2 regions of the Streptomyces sp. NPDC002817 genome follow, and region 1 is predicted to be linked to the other one. Evidence: riboswitches for the same ligand, from Rfam matches in the RefSeq annotation. Region 1 holds a riboswitch; the other holds the start of a gene.
What was found. Region 1 has a riboswitch for thiamine pyrophosphate ahead of ACWD3I_RS28420 (thiamine ABC transporter substrate-binding protein). Riboswitches for the same ligand answer to the same signal wherever they lie in the genome.

Region 1 (6,971 bases):
AGCACGGTGGTTCCCAACCGTCCGAACAGCTCACGCAGTTCGACGACGAGCCGCTCCCGCAGCGAGCGGTCCAGCTGCCCGAGCGGCTCGTCCAGCATCAGCAGCCGCGGCCGGGGCGCGAGGGCACGGGCCAGCGCGACCCGCTGCTGCTCCCCACCGGAGAGCGAGGCGACGGCCCGCCGACCGGCGCCCGGAAGCCCGACAAGGTCGAGCAACTCCCGTACCCGCGAGCCCTGTTCGGCTTTGGAGGCCCCGCGCATCCGCAGCCCGAACGCCACGTTCCCGCCCACGTCCCGTTGCGGGAACAGCTGATGATCCTGGAACATCAGCCCGACCCCGCGCCTGTGCGCGGCCACCTCCACCTGATCGCGTCCGTCCAGCGACACCCGTCCCTCGTCCAGGTGTTGCAGCCCGGCCACCGCCCGCAGCAGCGTCGACTTCCCGCTCCCGCTGGGCCCGAGCACACACACGATCTCGTGCTCGGCGACCGACAGGTCGACCCCGTCCAGCACCGCCCGCCCGCCGAAGCGGACCGTCGCGCCCTCGATGCTCAGCAGCATCAGAACTCACCCGTCCGATCGGTCCTCAGCCGCTCCAGCACCAGCAGCGCCACCGCGCACACCACCATCAGAATCGTCGAAAGGGCCATCGCCTGCCCGTAGTTGAGCTCCCCGGCCCGCCCCAGCAACCGCGCCACCGCGACCGGCAGCGTCGGGTTGTCGGGCCGCGCGATGAACACGGTCGCCCCGAACTCCCCCAGCGACACGGCGAACGCGAACCCGGCCGCGATCAGCAACGCCCGCCGTACCAGGGGCAGATCGACCTCCCGCCACACCCGCCAGGGCGACGCCCCGAGCACGGCCGCGGCCTCCCGCAGCCGGTGGTCCACGGCCCGCAGCACGGGCAGCATGGTCCGTACGACGAAGGGCACACCGACCAGCGCCTGCGCGAGCGGCACCAGGATCCACGAGGCCCGCAGATCCAGCGGCGGCTCGTCGAGGGCGATCAGGAACCCGAACCCGACCGTCACCGCGGACACGCCCAGCGGCAGCATCAGCAGCGCGTCGAAGCCCCGTACGAACCGCCCCGCGTCCCGCCGGGTCAGCGCGGCCGCGGCGAGACCGCCGATCACCACCGCGATGGCCGTGGCGGCGACTGCGTACGCCAGAGAGTTGCCGATCGCCTCGATCGGAGGCACCAGGAACACTCCCCCGTCGGACTTCGTCAGCGCTCGGTAGTACCCGAAGTCGGGGGCGTCCAGCGACCGTTGCACGAGCACGGCGAGCGGCAGCAGGATCAGGACGAGCACGGTGGCCAGCACCCCGCCCAGCAGCGCCCACTGCCCCGCCCCACGCGGCCGCCGGGCCGTCACGGACGCGTCCACCAGCCGCAGCGCGGTCTCCCGTCGCCGTACGGTCCAGGCGTGCAGGGCGAGGATCGAGCCGACGGCCACGAACTGGATGATCGTGAGGACCGCGGCCGTGGCGAGGTCGAAGATCTCCGAGGTCTGGCGGTAGATCTCCACCTCGAGGGTGGAGAAGGTCGGTCCGCCGAGGATCTGCACCACGCCGAAGGAGGTGAAGGTGAACAGGAAGACCATGAGGGCGGCGGCCGCCACGGCGGGCCCGAGCGCGGGCAGGGTCACCTTCCGCCAGGCTGCGAGGCGCGAGGCGCCCAGCATCCGCGCGGCCTCCTCCTGCCGCGGGTCGAGCTGTGCCCAGAGCCCGCCGACCGTCCGTACGACGACCGCGTAGTTGAAGAAGACGTGCGCGAGCAGGATCGCCCACACCGTCGTGTCCAGCCGTACGCCCCACAGCTCGTCGAGCAGTCCCCCACGCCCGACCAGTGCCAGGAACGCCGTACCCACCACGACCGTCGGCAGCACGAACGGCACCGTCACGACCGCCCGCAGGATCTGCTTGCCCGGGAAGTCGAAGCGGGCGAAGACATAGGCGCCCGGCAGCGCGATCAGCAGGGTGAGCGCGGTGGAGGCGAGGGCCTGCCAGGTGGTGAACCACAGGACGTGCCGGATGTCGGACTGTGCGAGCACGTCCGTGATCCGGCCGAACCGCCACGCGCCGTCGGCCTTGAGCCCGCGCGCCACGATCGCGGCGACGGGCCAGGCGAAGAAGACCCCGAAGAACGCGACGGGCAGGGCCATGAGCCCGAGCCGCGTCACGTTCCCCTTGAGGCTCCCGCGTGGGGCTACTTCAGTACGAGCGAGGTCCACGACTTGACCCACTGGTCACGGTTGTCGGCGATCTTGGCGGGGTCGAGGGTCTCGGGGTCCTTGGCGGCGGGCCCGTACTTCGTGAACTCGGCGGGCACGGCCGCCCCCTCGACCACCGGGTAGACGAACATGTTGAGCGGCATGTCCTCCTGGAACTTCTTGCTGATCAGGAAGTCGATGAGCGCCTTGCCGCCCGCGCTGTTCCGCGCGTTGCTCAGCAGCCCCGCGAACTCGATCTGCCGGAAGCAGGTGCCCTCCGCGACCCCGGTCGGCGCGGTCGTCGGCTTCGGATCGGCGTAGATCACCTCGGCGGGCGGCGAGGAGGCGTACGAGACGACGAGCGGCCGGTCGGCCTTGGCCTTCTTGCCGCCGGCGGACCCCGAGAACTCCTCGTTGTAGGCCTGCTCCCAGCCGTCGACGACCTTCACGCCGTTGGCCTTGAGCTTCGTCCAGTAGTCCTGCCAGCCGTCGTCGCCGTACTTGGCGGCGGTGCCGAGCAGGAACCCGAGCCCCGGCGAGGAGGTGGAGGCGTTCTCGGTGACGAGGAGGTTCTTGTAGGCGGGCTTGATCAGGTCGTCGTACGACGTCGGCGGGGCCAGCTCGTGCTCGCTGAAGTAGGCCTTGTCGTAGTTGACGCAGATGTCGCCGGTGTCGATGGGCGTGACCTTGTCCCCGTCGACCCGGTACCCGGCCCCGATCTCATCGGCACCCTTCGCCTCGTACGACTGGAACAGCCCGTTGTCCAGCGCCCTCGACAGCAGGGTGTTGTCGACGCCGAAGAAGACGTCGCCCTGCGGGTTGTCCTTGGTCAGGATCGCCTTGTTGACGGCCTGCCCGGCGTCACCGTCCTCGAGGACCTTGACCTTGTACCCGGACTCCTTCTCGAACGCGGCGAGCACGCTCTTGGAGACGGCCCACGAGTTGTGGCTGACGAGGGTGACGGTCTTGGAGTCGCCGCCGCTGTCGCTGTCGGACGACCCGCACGCGGAGAGCGCGACGAGACCGAACCCGACGGCGAAGACCGTGGCCTTCTTGGTGATGCTCACTGGATTCCTCCTGGGTTGACCAGGAAGAGACGCGGCCCTGCCCGGAACCTCTGAAAGGCTCCGGGCAGGGCGCAACAGCTTGAGTAATGACCGATCTCCCTACCCAGAATGACCTGGGCCAGGTTCGGAGGGTCTGCGGCCCGATTGCCGCACTCTCAGCGCTGTGGCGCTCCCCTGTCGGAATATGAAGATGTACGTACGAGCTCAGGTTACCGCTCGCCCGCCGCCAGCTGACCGCAGGCCCCGTCGATCTCCTGCCCACGGGTGTCCCGAACGGTGACGGGCACCCCGTGCGCGGCGATGGCCTCCACGAAGGCCTTCTCGTCCTCCGGCCGGGAGGCGGTCCACTTGGACCCTGGAGTCGGGTTCAGCGGAATGAGGTTCACATGCACGGGCTTGCCCCTGAGCAGCCGCCCGAGCCGGTCACCACGCCAGGCCTGGTCGTTGATGTCCCGGATGAGCGCGTACTCGATGGAGAGCCGGCGCCCCGACTTCTCGACGTACTCGAAACCGGCGTCGAGCACCTCGCGCACCTTCCACCGCGTGTTCACGGGTACGAGGGTGTCGCGCAGCTCGTCGTCCGGCGCGTGCAGCGAGATCGCGAGCCGGCACTTGAAGCCCTCGTCGGCGAACCGGTGGATGGCCGGCACCAGACCGACGGTCGAGACGGTGATGCCACGCTGCGAGATGCCGAGCCCGTCGGGGGCGGGGTCGGTGAGGGCACGGATGGACTGCACGACCCGCTTGTAGTTGGCGAGCGGCTCACCCATGCCCATGAAGACGATGTTGGAGAGCCGCGCGGGCCCACCGGGCACGTCCCCGTCGCGCAGCGCCCGCATCCCGTCCACGATCTGATGGACGATCTCGGCGGTGGACAGATTCCGGTCGAGCCCGGCCTGCCCGGTCGCGCAGAAGGGACAGTTCATCCCGCACCCGGCCTGCGAGCTGATGCACATGGTCACCCGGTCCGGGTACCGCATCAGCACCGACTCCACGAGCGTCCCGTCGAACAGCCGCCACAACGTCTTGCGCGTGGTCCCCTGGTCGGTCGACAGATGCCGTACGACGGTCATCAGCTCAGGAAGCAGCGCCTCCTGCAGCTTTCCGCGAGCACCGGCCGGGATATCGGTCCACTGCTCCGGCTCGTGCGCGTACCGCGCGAAGTAGTGCTGCGAGAGCTGCTTGGCACGGAACGGCTTCTCACCGATCTCGGCCACGACGTCCTTGCGCTCGGCAGGCGTGAGATCGGCAAGGTGCCGCGGCGGCTTCTTGGCTCCGCGGGGGGCGACGAAAGTGAGTTCTCCGGGCTTGGGCATGGTCATACCAGTGTCGCAGATCAACCGGAGTGCCCCAGTCGACTACCGCCACGCCCAGAGATGGGCGGAAACCACCCCGTCGCCGGCCTCCCTGGTCCAGAAGTTCCACGAGGAGAGACCCGGCACCTCGACGTCCACGTCGTGGAAGACGTATTCGGACGCCAGGCCGGGATACGACGGTGACGAGTCCCGGCGCAGACGCCGTTCGGAGATGGGGCCCACGACGACTCCGGGGCCTTCGACCCCGAGTTCCTCGGCCACGCACCGCCGTGCCGTGTCCGCCGCCTGCTCCCCTGGCTTCATCTTCTCGGCGGGGGCTTCGTCCCGGGGACGCCAACTGCCGTCGGCCATCAGCTGCGCGATCTCCACGAGCTCCTTGCCGTCCTGTCTGATGCGCAGGGTGACGACGGTGACGCGACGCAACGGCGGCTCGGAGTCCAAGGCCGTCTCCCCCGCCTCGATCTCACCCCACAGGTGCTGCACGGACTTGGTCCCGTCGATCCCCCACGACTCCTGGGGAATGCCGTTCCCCTCCAGCCACTCCCGCAGTCGGTCCAGGCTGTCCGGAACCCACATACGCCCCGCCCTTCACGGTGTAGCCCGCTCCACCACCCATACGGGAGGCAGCTGCCTCGTCGCAGGGGACCCTACGGCGGAATCGTGGACGGCACACAGATCGCAGCAGCGGCCTGTGCCTTCCAGGAGGGGACCCGTTCCATGGCCGCCAACCGCCGACGCGGACGCCGTATCGCCGCCGTCGCCACCACCGTCGCCGCCGTCACACTGACCGCCGGGCTCCTCACCGGCTGCGAGAACACCGACGACGCGCTCGGCTGTCTCACCCACGCCGACACGATCTCCGACAGTATCAAGGCGATCCACGAGGCCGGCTGGGACGCGGCGAAGGACCCGTCCAAGACCGACGAGTCCATCGACACCATCGAGAAGAACCTCGACAAGATCAACGACGACACGGACGACGGCAAGGTCGACAAGGCCGTCGACGACCTGAACAAGGCCATCGAGGACTACAACAAGTCCATCCTCGACGGCAACACCGACCCGGACAGCAGCCGGATCGACGCCGCCGCGAATGAGCTCAAGGACGTCTGCACGTCCTAGGTGATGGTGCGTTTCCCAGGTGGTGGGGCGCTTCCTAGGTGGTGGGGCGCTCCAGGCGCTCCTTGAGCAGCTGCTCGTCCCGCGGGAGCTCCTTGCGGACCTGCGGGCGGACGACGAGGGGAACCAGGGCCTTGCCGAGACCGTGCCCCTCGAAGTCGATCTCTATCGTCACGCGGGAGCGGCGCCCGTCGTCGAGCGACTCGATCTCGCCGTGGGTACGTGGCCTGACGGGGCCTTCGATGCCGTGCAGATCCCAGCTGTACGGCGGGTCGAGCCTGTCGAACTCGACGGTCATCGGAATCTCACGGTTCCCGATGCGCCGAGTGACCCGGACCCGGGAGCCGGCGTGGACGGGCCCCTCGTCGAGCGGCTCGGCCTTGACGGCGCTCAGCTGCCATTCCGGCAGGTGGGAGGGGTCGGTGATATACGCATAGACGTCTTCGGGACTGCGGTCGACGTCGATCACTTCACGGATGGCGGACATGACGCCCTCCTTCCAGGGCGATCCCCTTCGAGGGCTTACAGAGGAATCGTCCCACCGGACCAGCCGGTAGAACAGGACCGCCGGAACGGGAGAAGCCCCCGCCGAAGCGGGGGCTTCTCCCTGTACGGAAACGATCAGCCGGAACCGACGAAGAGCACCAGCAGCAGCCACACCACGGGCGCCGTCGGCAGCAGGGAGTCCAGCCGGTCCATGATGCCGCCATGGCCCGGCAGCAGCGTGCCCATGTCCTTGATGCCCAGGTCCCGCTTGATCATCGACTCGCCGAGGTCGCCGAGTGTGGCACTGGCAGCGACCGCGAAGCCCAGCAGCAGGCCCTGCCACCAGGTGCCGTCGTCGATCAGGAAATGCATGCACAGCGCACCCGCGACCATCGCGAACGACACCGCGCCGAGCAGTCCCTCGCGGGTCTTGCCGGGGCTGATGCGCGGCGCGAGCTTGTGCCTGCCGAAGCGCCAGCCGACGGCGTACGCCCCGGTGTCGCTGACGACCGTCAGGACCAGGAACGTCATGACCCGGAACGCTCCGTCGTCCGCGGTGAGCATCATCGCGACGAACGTCGCCAGGAACGGCACGTAGAACGCCGCGAAGACCCCCGCGGTGACGTCCTTCAGATAGCCCTCGGGCGGCTCGGTCATCCGCCAGACCAGGACGGCCAGCGCGGTGAGCGCCATCGCCACCCAGGCACCCTCGGCGCCCCGGACGTACCCGGCGACGACCATGGCCGCACCGCCGACCGCCAGCGGCACGAGGGG
Region 2 (6,971 bases), on a different contig from region 1:
CGCCCCGCCCGGTACGCCAGCCGGCCCGCCTCCACCGCGTGCCGCATCGCGTGCGCCATCAGCTCCGGCTCCTGGGCCCGCGTCACCGCCGAGGCGAGCATCACACCCGCGCACCCCAGCTCCATCGCGAGCGCCGCGTCCGACGCCGTACCGGCCCCCGCGTCCAGGATCACCGGCACGCGCGCGTGCTCGACGATCAGCTGGAAGTTGTGCGGGTTGCGGATCCCGAGCCCGGAGCCGATCGGGGATCCCAGCGGCATGATCGCCGCGCAGCCCACGTCCTCCAGCTTCCGCGCGAGGACGGGGTCGTCGTTGGTGTACGGCAGCACCGTGAAACCGTCGTCGACCAGGGTCTCCGCGGCGTCCAGGAGCTCGATGGGGTCCGGCAGCAGGGTGCGTTCGTCGGCGATGACCTCCAGCTTGACCAGATCGGTGCCGAGGGCCTCGCGCGCGAGGCGGGCCGTCAGCACGGCCTCGCCCGCGGTGAAGCAGCCCGCGGTGTTGGGCAGCACCTCGATGCCGAGCCTGGTCAGCACGGAGAGGACCGAGCCGTGCACATTCGGATCCACCCGCCGCATCGCGACCGTGGTCAGCTCGGTGCCGGAGGCGGTCAGCGCCCGCTCCAGCACATCCAGGCTGGGCACGCCGCCGGTGCCCATGATCAGGCGGGAGGAGAAGGTCCTGCCGCCGAGGACGAAGGGATCGTCGGCCATGGGTCAGCCTCCTTGGACGGCGGTGAGGACCTCGACGCGGTCTCCCTCGCGGAGGGACGTCGACGGCCACTGTCCGCGCGGGACGACGGTTTCGTTGAGGGCCGCGGCCACTCCGGCGGGGGCCGGGGCGAGGGCCCGCACGACGGTGTCGAGAGCCGTGCCGGGAGCGATCTCCCGCGGCTCTCCGTTGACGGAGATGTTCATGCGGGCAGCTCCGTGAAGGTGAAACGCCGGGGGGTGAAGGGGCGGACCTCGTCCGGCAGTTCACCCGTGGTCAGCACATGGGCCATCGCGTCGCCGGTGACCGGCGTGAGTAGCACACCGTTGCGATAGTGGCCGGTCGCCAGGAGCAGCCCAGGGAGCTCGGTCGGTCCGAGCAGCGGAGCGTTGTCGGGGGAACCGGGGCGCAGCCCGGCGCGGGTCTCCGTGAGCGGCAGCTCCGTGATGCCCGGCACCAGCTCATGGGCGTCGCGCAGCAGCTCGTACACCCCGCCCGCGGTCACCGTGGTGTCCCAGCCCTGCTCCTCGCTGGTCGCCCCGATCACCAGCTCGCCGTTCTCGCGCGGCACCAGATAGACCTGGCTGCCACGGACCACGGCACGCACGGTCCGGTTCAGGAAGGGCGCGTACCGCTGCGGCACGGTCAGCCGCAGCACCTGCCCCTTCACGGGCCGCACCGGCGGCAGGACGTCGTCGGGAACACCGGCGAGCCGCCCGCTGAGGCTGCCGGCGGCGAGCACCACCTGGGCCGCGCCCAGCCGGGTGCCGTCGGTGGCCGTGATGCCGGCGGCCCGGTCCCCTACGAGGTCCAGGCGCTCGGCCCAGAGGCGGTGGAAGACCACGCCCGCCCGCTCGCAGGCGGCCAGCAGCGCCTTGACCAGCCGCCGGGGGTCGATCTGATGGTCGCCGTCGACCCGCAGCCCGCCACGCACGCCCGGCGCGAGCATCGGCTCCAGGCGCCGGCACTCCCGCCCGGACAGCCACTCCGACTCCAGGCCCGACTCCTGCTGAAGAGCGTGCAGTTCCCGCAGATGGGCACGGTCGTCGGCGTCCAGCGCGACGGCGAGCGTGCCGCAGCGGCGGTAGCCGAGGTCGTGGCCGGTGAGCTCGGTGAGCTCGGCCGCGAACTCCGGATAGCGGCGGGCCGAGGCCAGGTTCAGGCCCAGCAGGGTCTGCTCGCCGTAGTGCAGTTCCGTGACGGCGGCCAGCATCCCGGCGGCCACCCGGGCGGCCCCGCCGCCCGGTTCGGGATCGACGACGGCCGTGGCGAAACCGCGCTGCGCGGCCCGCCAGGCCGTGACAAGGCCGATGATTCCGCCCCCGACGACCAGGACGTCTGACGTACGTGAGGACATGGGCGTCCAGCCCCTCCCTTCGCCGGCATGACCCGGATCAGGTTCGTACGGTCGGAGGCCGCCAGCCTCCCTCTCAGCCCGGTGCGTCCGGGCTCCCGCGAGTGCTCTACGTTGGCCACCCTAGCTCTTGGTTTTGCGCTTGTGTAAGGGAGCCTGCTGCCATGCCCCGCTCGCTGGACGGCCTCGTCCTCGCCCCCGTCGTCGACCAGGCCGCAGGTCAGGTGGGTACCCGCACCCGGTTCACGTACCACGAGAAGAGCGGCGAGATCTGGGCCGAGTACGGGGGCGGCGACGTCGTGCGCGGGCATCTGGTGGGTACCCGGGAGGGCGACCGGCTCGACTTCCGGTACGTCCAGCTCAAGCACGACGGGACGACCTCGTCGGGGCACTGCGTGTCCACGGTCGTCGAGCTGCCGGACGGGCGGGTGCGGCTGGAGGAGAGCTGGGAGTGGGAGTCGCAGCCGGGCAGCGGGACGAGCGTTGTGGAGCAGGTCACGGTGCATGACCGCTGACTGACAAATTGTCAGTTGTCTATGGTGATCCGGTGAGCGAGCAGACGGAGCAGTCTCAGCGGCGCGTGGTCGTGGTCGGCGCGGGCATGGCCGGCGTGCAGACCGCGGTAGCCCTGCGCGAACAGGGTTTCACCGGCACCGTGACCCTCATCGGCGCGGAGCCGCATCAGCCGTACGACCGGCCGCCGTTGTCCAAGGCCGTACTGCTCGGCAAGGCCGAGGGCTCCGCCTTCGACATCGACTTCGAGGCGCTCGGCATCGCACTGGAACTGGGCCGCGAGGTGCTGGGCGTCCGCCCCGCCGAGCACGAACTGGACACCGGGTCCGGGCCCGTGCCGTACGACGTCCTGGTCCTCGCCACCGGTGCCGAACCGATCCGGCTGCCCGGCGCGGAGGGCGTCCCCGGCGTCCATCTGCTGCGCACCCTCGACGACGCCGAGCGGCTGCGGCCCGTACTCGCCCGGCAGCACGACATCGTGGTGGTCGGCGCGGGCTGGATCGGCGCCGAGTTCGCCACCGCCGCGCGCGAGGCGGGCTGCGCGGTGACGGTCGTCGAGGCCGCCGAAAGGCCGCTCGCGGGGGCGCTCCCTGCGGAGGTGGCCGCGCCGATGTCGTCCTGGTACGCCGACGCCGGTGCCACATTGCGCACCCACGCGCGCGTGGAGCGGGTGCGGCCCGGCGAGGTCCTCCTGGACGACGGCACACGGCTGCCCGCGGACGCCGTCGTGGTCGGCATCGGCGCCCGCCCCGCCACGGCCTGGCTGGCCGGCTCGGGCATCGAGCTCGGCGCGCACGGCGAGGTCGTGGCCGACGACCGCCTGCGCACCTCCGCGCCGGACGTCTACGCGGTCGGCGACTGCGCGTCCTTCCCCTCGGGAAGGTACGGCGAGCGACTGCTGGTCCACCACTGGGACAACGCCCTCCAGGGCCCGCGCACGGTGGCGGCCAACATCATCGGCGAGACGCCCGCGGTCTACGACCCCGTGCCGTACTTCTGGTCCGAGCAGTTCGGCCGCTTCGTCCAGTACGTCGGCCACCACACGTCCGCCGACACGGTGCTGTGGCGCGGCGACCCGTCCGGCCCGGCCTGGACGGTCTGCTGGCTGCGCGAGAACCGCCTCATCGCCCTGCTGGCGGTGGGCCGGCCCCGGGACCTGGCACAGGGACGGCGGCTGATCGAGGCGGGGCCGGAGCTGGACCCGGAGCTGCTGGCGGACCCGGCGAGGCCCCTGAAGGCGGCGACAGTGTAGTTCGAAAGCCCAGGTCGCGGGGGTCTGGCTTCCGACTGTCAGTGCGGGATGGCAGGCTTGATGTCGTGACCGAGATTGACGCAAAGATCGATGCTCTCGTCCCTGCCTGGCTCACCCTCCCCGACATCGCGGAAATCCTCGATGTCGAGGTGACGCGTGCGCGCCAGCTGGTCAAGGACGGCCAGCTCATCGCCGTACGCCGTGGTGAGAACCGCGCACTGCACGTCCCCGCCGCCTTCATCGACGGGGTCGAGCAGAAGGTCGTCAAGGGCCTCACCGGGACCCTGACGCTTCTGAGGGACGACGGCTTCTCCGACGAAGAGATGCTGGAGTGGCTCTTCACCCCCGACGACAGCCTGCCGGGCACCCCCGCCCAGGCGCTGAGCGAGAACCGCGGCACGGAGGTGAAGCGCAGGGCCCAGGCGCTCGCCGTCTGACCCAGGACCGCCGAACCGCCCGGCGCACGGTCCGCCACCCGCGCACCCGCACGGTCGCGACCGCCCCCGTGCGCAGGGCGGCACCGTGCCACAGCGGTGATGGGCGGACGCGTCCCACGCCCGGCGTCGATGACCTGCGGGTTCGTCGCCAGGACGTGGGTCGTGTCCGCCCGTCGCACCTGGGGCCGGGGCGTGGGCCGCGGAGCCGTCCCTGTGGTTCACTACGCCCGGCCCGCCCAGGTCGACCGCACCGGCCCGCAGCCCGTACGCCACCGACATCGGGGGACACCCATGCCCGTCACGTCCGACACCGACGCCCGCGCCCAGCTGGCCGACGCCCGGCTCTATCTCTGCACGGACGCCCGCAAGAAGCAGGGCGACCTGCCCGACTTCCTGGACGCGGTCCTGGAGAACGGCGTCGACTTCATCCAGCTCCGTGACAAGACCCTGGAAGCGGACGAGGAACTGGGCTGGCTGGAACTGTTCGCCGACAAGTGCCACATGTACGGCAAGGTCCTCTCGGTGAACGACCGCGCCGACCTGGCGCACGCGGCCCGGGCCACCCACCCCTGGCCGCCCGCCGTGCTCCACCTCGGCCAGGGCGACCTCCCGGTCCCCGCCGCCCGCGCGATCCTCGGCGACGACATCCTCGTCGGCCGCTCCACGCACTCCGAGGCCGAGGCCGCCGCGGCCGCCGTCCAGGAGGGCGTGGACTACTTCTGCACCGGCCCGTGCTGGCCGACCCCGACCAAGCCCGGCCGCCACGCACCCGGCCTCGACCTGGTCCGGTACACCGCTTCCCTCGAGACCGACCGCCCTTGGTTCGCCATCGGCGGCATCGACCTCGGCAACCTCGACGAGGTGCTGGAGGCGGGCGCCCGCCGGGTCGTCGTCGTACGGGCCATCACGGAGGCCGACGACCCCGGAGCCGCGGCGGCGGAGTTCGCGAAGAGGCTCAGGGACCCGGTGTGACCGGCCCCGGTGTCCGAAGGGTGGACAACAAGTCGACAAAACGGGCAAATTTCCCGGATCCGGTTGGGTGACCGCTGCCCCCTGGCTAACCTGCGGGTATGGCCCTCGGAACCGCATCCACCAGGACTGACCGCGCACGCACCGTGCGCGACATGCTCGCCACGGGCAAGGCGACGTACTCGTTCGAGTTCTCGGCGCCGAAGACCCCCAAGGGTGAGCGGAACCTGTGGAGCGCGCTGAGGAGGGTCGAGGCGGTCGCCCCGGACTTCGTCTCCGTCACGTACGGTGCCGGCGGTTCCACCCGCGCGGGCACCGTCAAGGAGACCGAGCAGATCGTCGCGGACACCACGCTCACGCCGGTCGCCCACCTCACCGCGGTCAACCACTCCATCGCCGAACTGCGCAACATCATCGGCCAGTACGCCGACGCCGGGATCCGCAACATCCTGGCCGTCCGCGGCGACCCGCCCGGCGACCCGATGGGCGACTGGGTGGCCCACCCGCAGGGTCTGACCTACGCCGCCGAACTCGTCCGGCTCATCAAGGAATCGGGCGACTTCTGTGTCGGCGTCGCCGCCTTCCCGGAGATGCACCCGCGGTCCGGGGACTGGGACGCCGACGTCGCGCACTTCGTCGACAAGTGCCGGGCCGGCGCCGACTACGCCATCACGCAGATGTTCTTCCAGCCGGAGTCCTATCTGCGACTGCGTGACCGAGTCGTCAAAGCGGCCTGCGAGACCCCCGTCATCCCCGAGATCATGCCGGTGACCAGCGTGCGGATGCTGGAGCGCCTGCCACAGCTCAGCAACGCGGCCATCCCCTCTGTCCTGAAAGAGCGGATCCTCACAGCAAAAGACGATCCGGCCGCTGTACGCTCCATCGGTATCGAGTTCGCCACGGAGTTCTGCGCCCGGCTGCTGGCCGAGGGAGTGCCCGGACTGCACTTCATCACGCTCAACAACTCCACGGCGTCGCTGGAGATCTACGAGAACCTGGGCCTGCACCACCCACCGCAGGCCTAGACCGGCCGCACCGATATACGACACACTGCGTAGCGGTCACTGGGAGAGGGGCGTACATGGGCTGGACGGTCCTCTACATCGCGTTCGGAATCGTCGCGCTGTGGTTGCTGGGCGAGGTGCTGCTGCAGTACAAGGCGCGGCTTCGCTGGCGACTGCTCGCCTTCGCCGGCTTCGTGGGCGTCGTACTCGGTGTGCTCATCCCGTCGGTGGTCGTCATCGGACTGGGCGCCATCGCCTTCGCGGTCGGCCAGACCTACGTCACCCTCTCCTTCCGCCGCGGCTTCGAACAGGGCTGGGCGGTCAATCCGCCGGAGGCCCTGGGCGGCCTCGTCGGCGGCAAGCGCGGCGGCCGCCGCGAACGCGGCCGCGAGGAGCCGACCCTGGAGGTCTCCGACCTCGAGGCGACGGACGCCGCCTACGGCGACGAGGGCAACTACGCCTCGAACGCGCCCGGTTACGGCCAGGACGACTACGACCGCGACGACGTGTTCACGCCCGCCCGCCCCGCGGCCGCCGAGGTCTACGAGCCGCAGCCGATGCCCGACGACACCGGCTCCTACGGCATATACAACGACGGCACGTACGCCGGCCAGGGCCAGACCCAGGACCAGTACGCGACGGCCGCCCAGGGCGCCGACCAGAACTACGGCTACGACGGCTACACCGGCTACGACCAGCAGCAGTACGGCTACGACATGGCCGGACAGCAG

Region 2: it holds a riboswitch for thiamine pyrophosphate, as region 1 does, so the genes downstream of both, thiO (glycine oxidase ThiO) here and ACWD3I_RS28420 (thiamine ABC transporter substrate-binding protein) in region 1, are expected to answer to the same signal.

What each region holds. Positions count from the first base shown of each region.
Region 1 covers NZ_JBSFUY010000017.1:86,908-93,878, reverse strand. Annotated here, with positions in the region: gene ACWD3I_RS28430 (ABC transporter ATP-binding protein) at 1-560, opposite strand, end outside; gene ACWD3I_RS28425 (ABC transporter permease) at 560-2,161, opposite strand; gene ACWD3I_RS28420 (thiamine ABC transporter substrate-binding protein) at 2,206-3,276, opposite strand; TPP riboswitch at 3,355-3,462, opposite strand; gene rlmN (23S rRNA (adenine(2503)-C(2))-methyltransferase RlmN) at 3,486-4,592, opposite strand; gene ACWD3I_RS28410 (NUDIX domain-containing protein) at 4,635-5,168, opposite strand; gene ACWD3I_RS28405 (hypothetical protein) at 5,253-5,714, shown strand; gene ACWD3I_RS28400 (SRPBCC family protein) at 5,749-6,198, opposite strand; gene ACWD3I_RS28395 (phosphatidate cytidylyltransferase) at 6,333-6,971, opposite strand, start outside.
Region 2 covers NZ_JBSFUY010000023.1:53,530-60,500, forward strand. Annotated here, with positions in the region: gene ACWD3I_RS33455 (thiazole synthase) at 1-713, opposite strand, end outside; gene thiS (sulfur carrier protein ThiS) at 717-917, opposite strand; gene thiO (glycine oxidase ThiO) at 914-2,068, opposite strand; TPP riboswitch at 2,066-2,177, opposite strand; gene ACWD3I_RS33470 (hypothetical protein) at 2,230-2,580, shown strand; gene ACWD3I_RS33475 (NAD(P)/FAD-dependent oxidoreductase) at 2,613-3,830, shown strand; gene ACWD3I_RS33480 (Rv2175c family DNA-binding protein) at 3,896-4,267, shown strand; gene thiE (thiamine phosphate synthase) at 4,559-5,239, shown strand; gene metF (methylenetetrahydrofolate reductase [NAD(P)H]) at 5,338-6,261, shown strand; gene ACWD3I_RS33495 (SCO2102 family sporulation regulator) at 6,318-6,971, shown strand, end outside.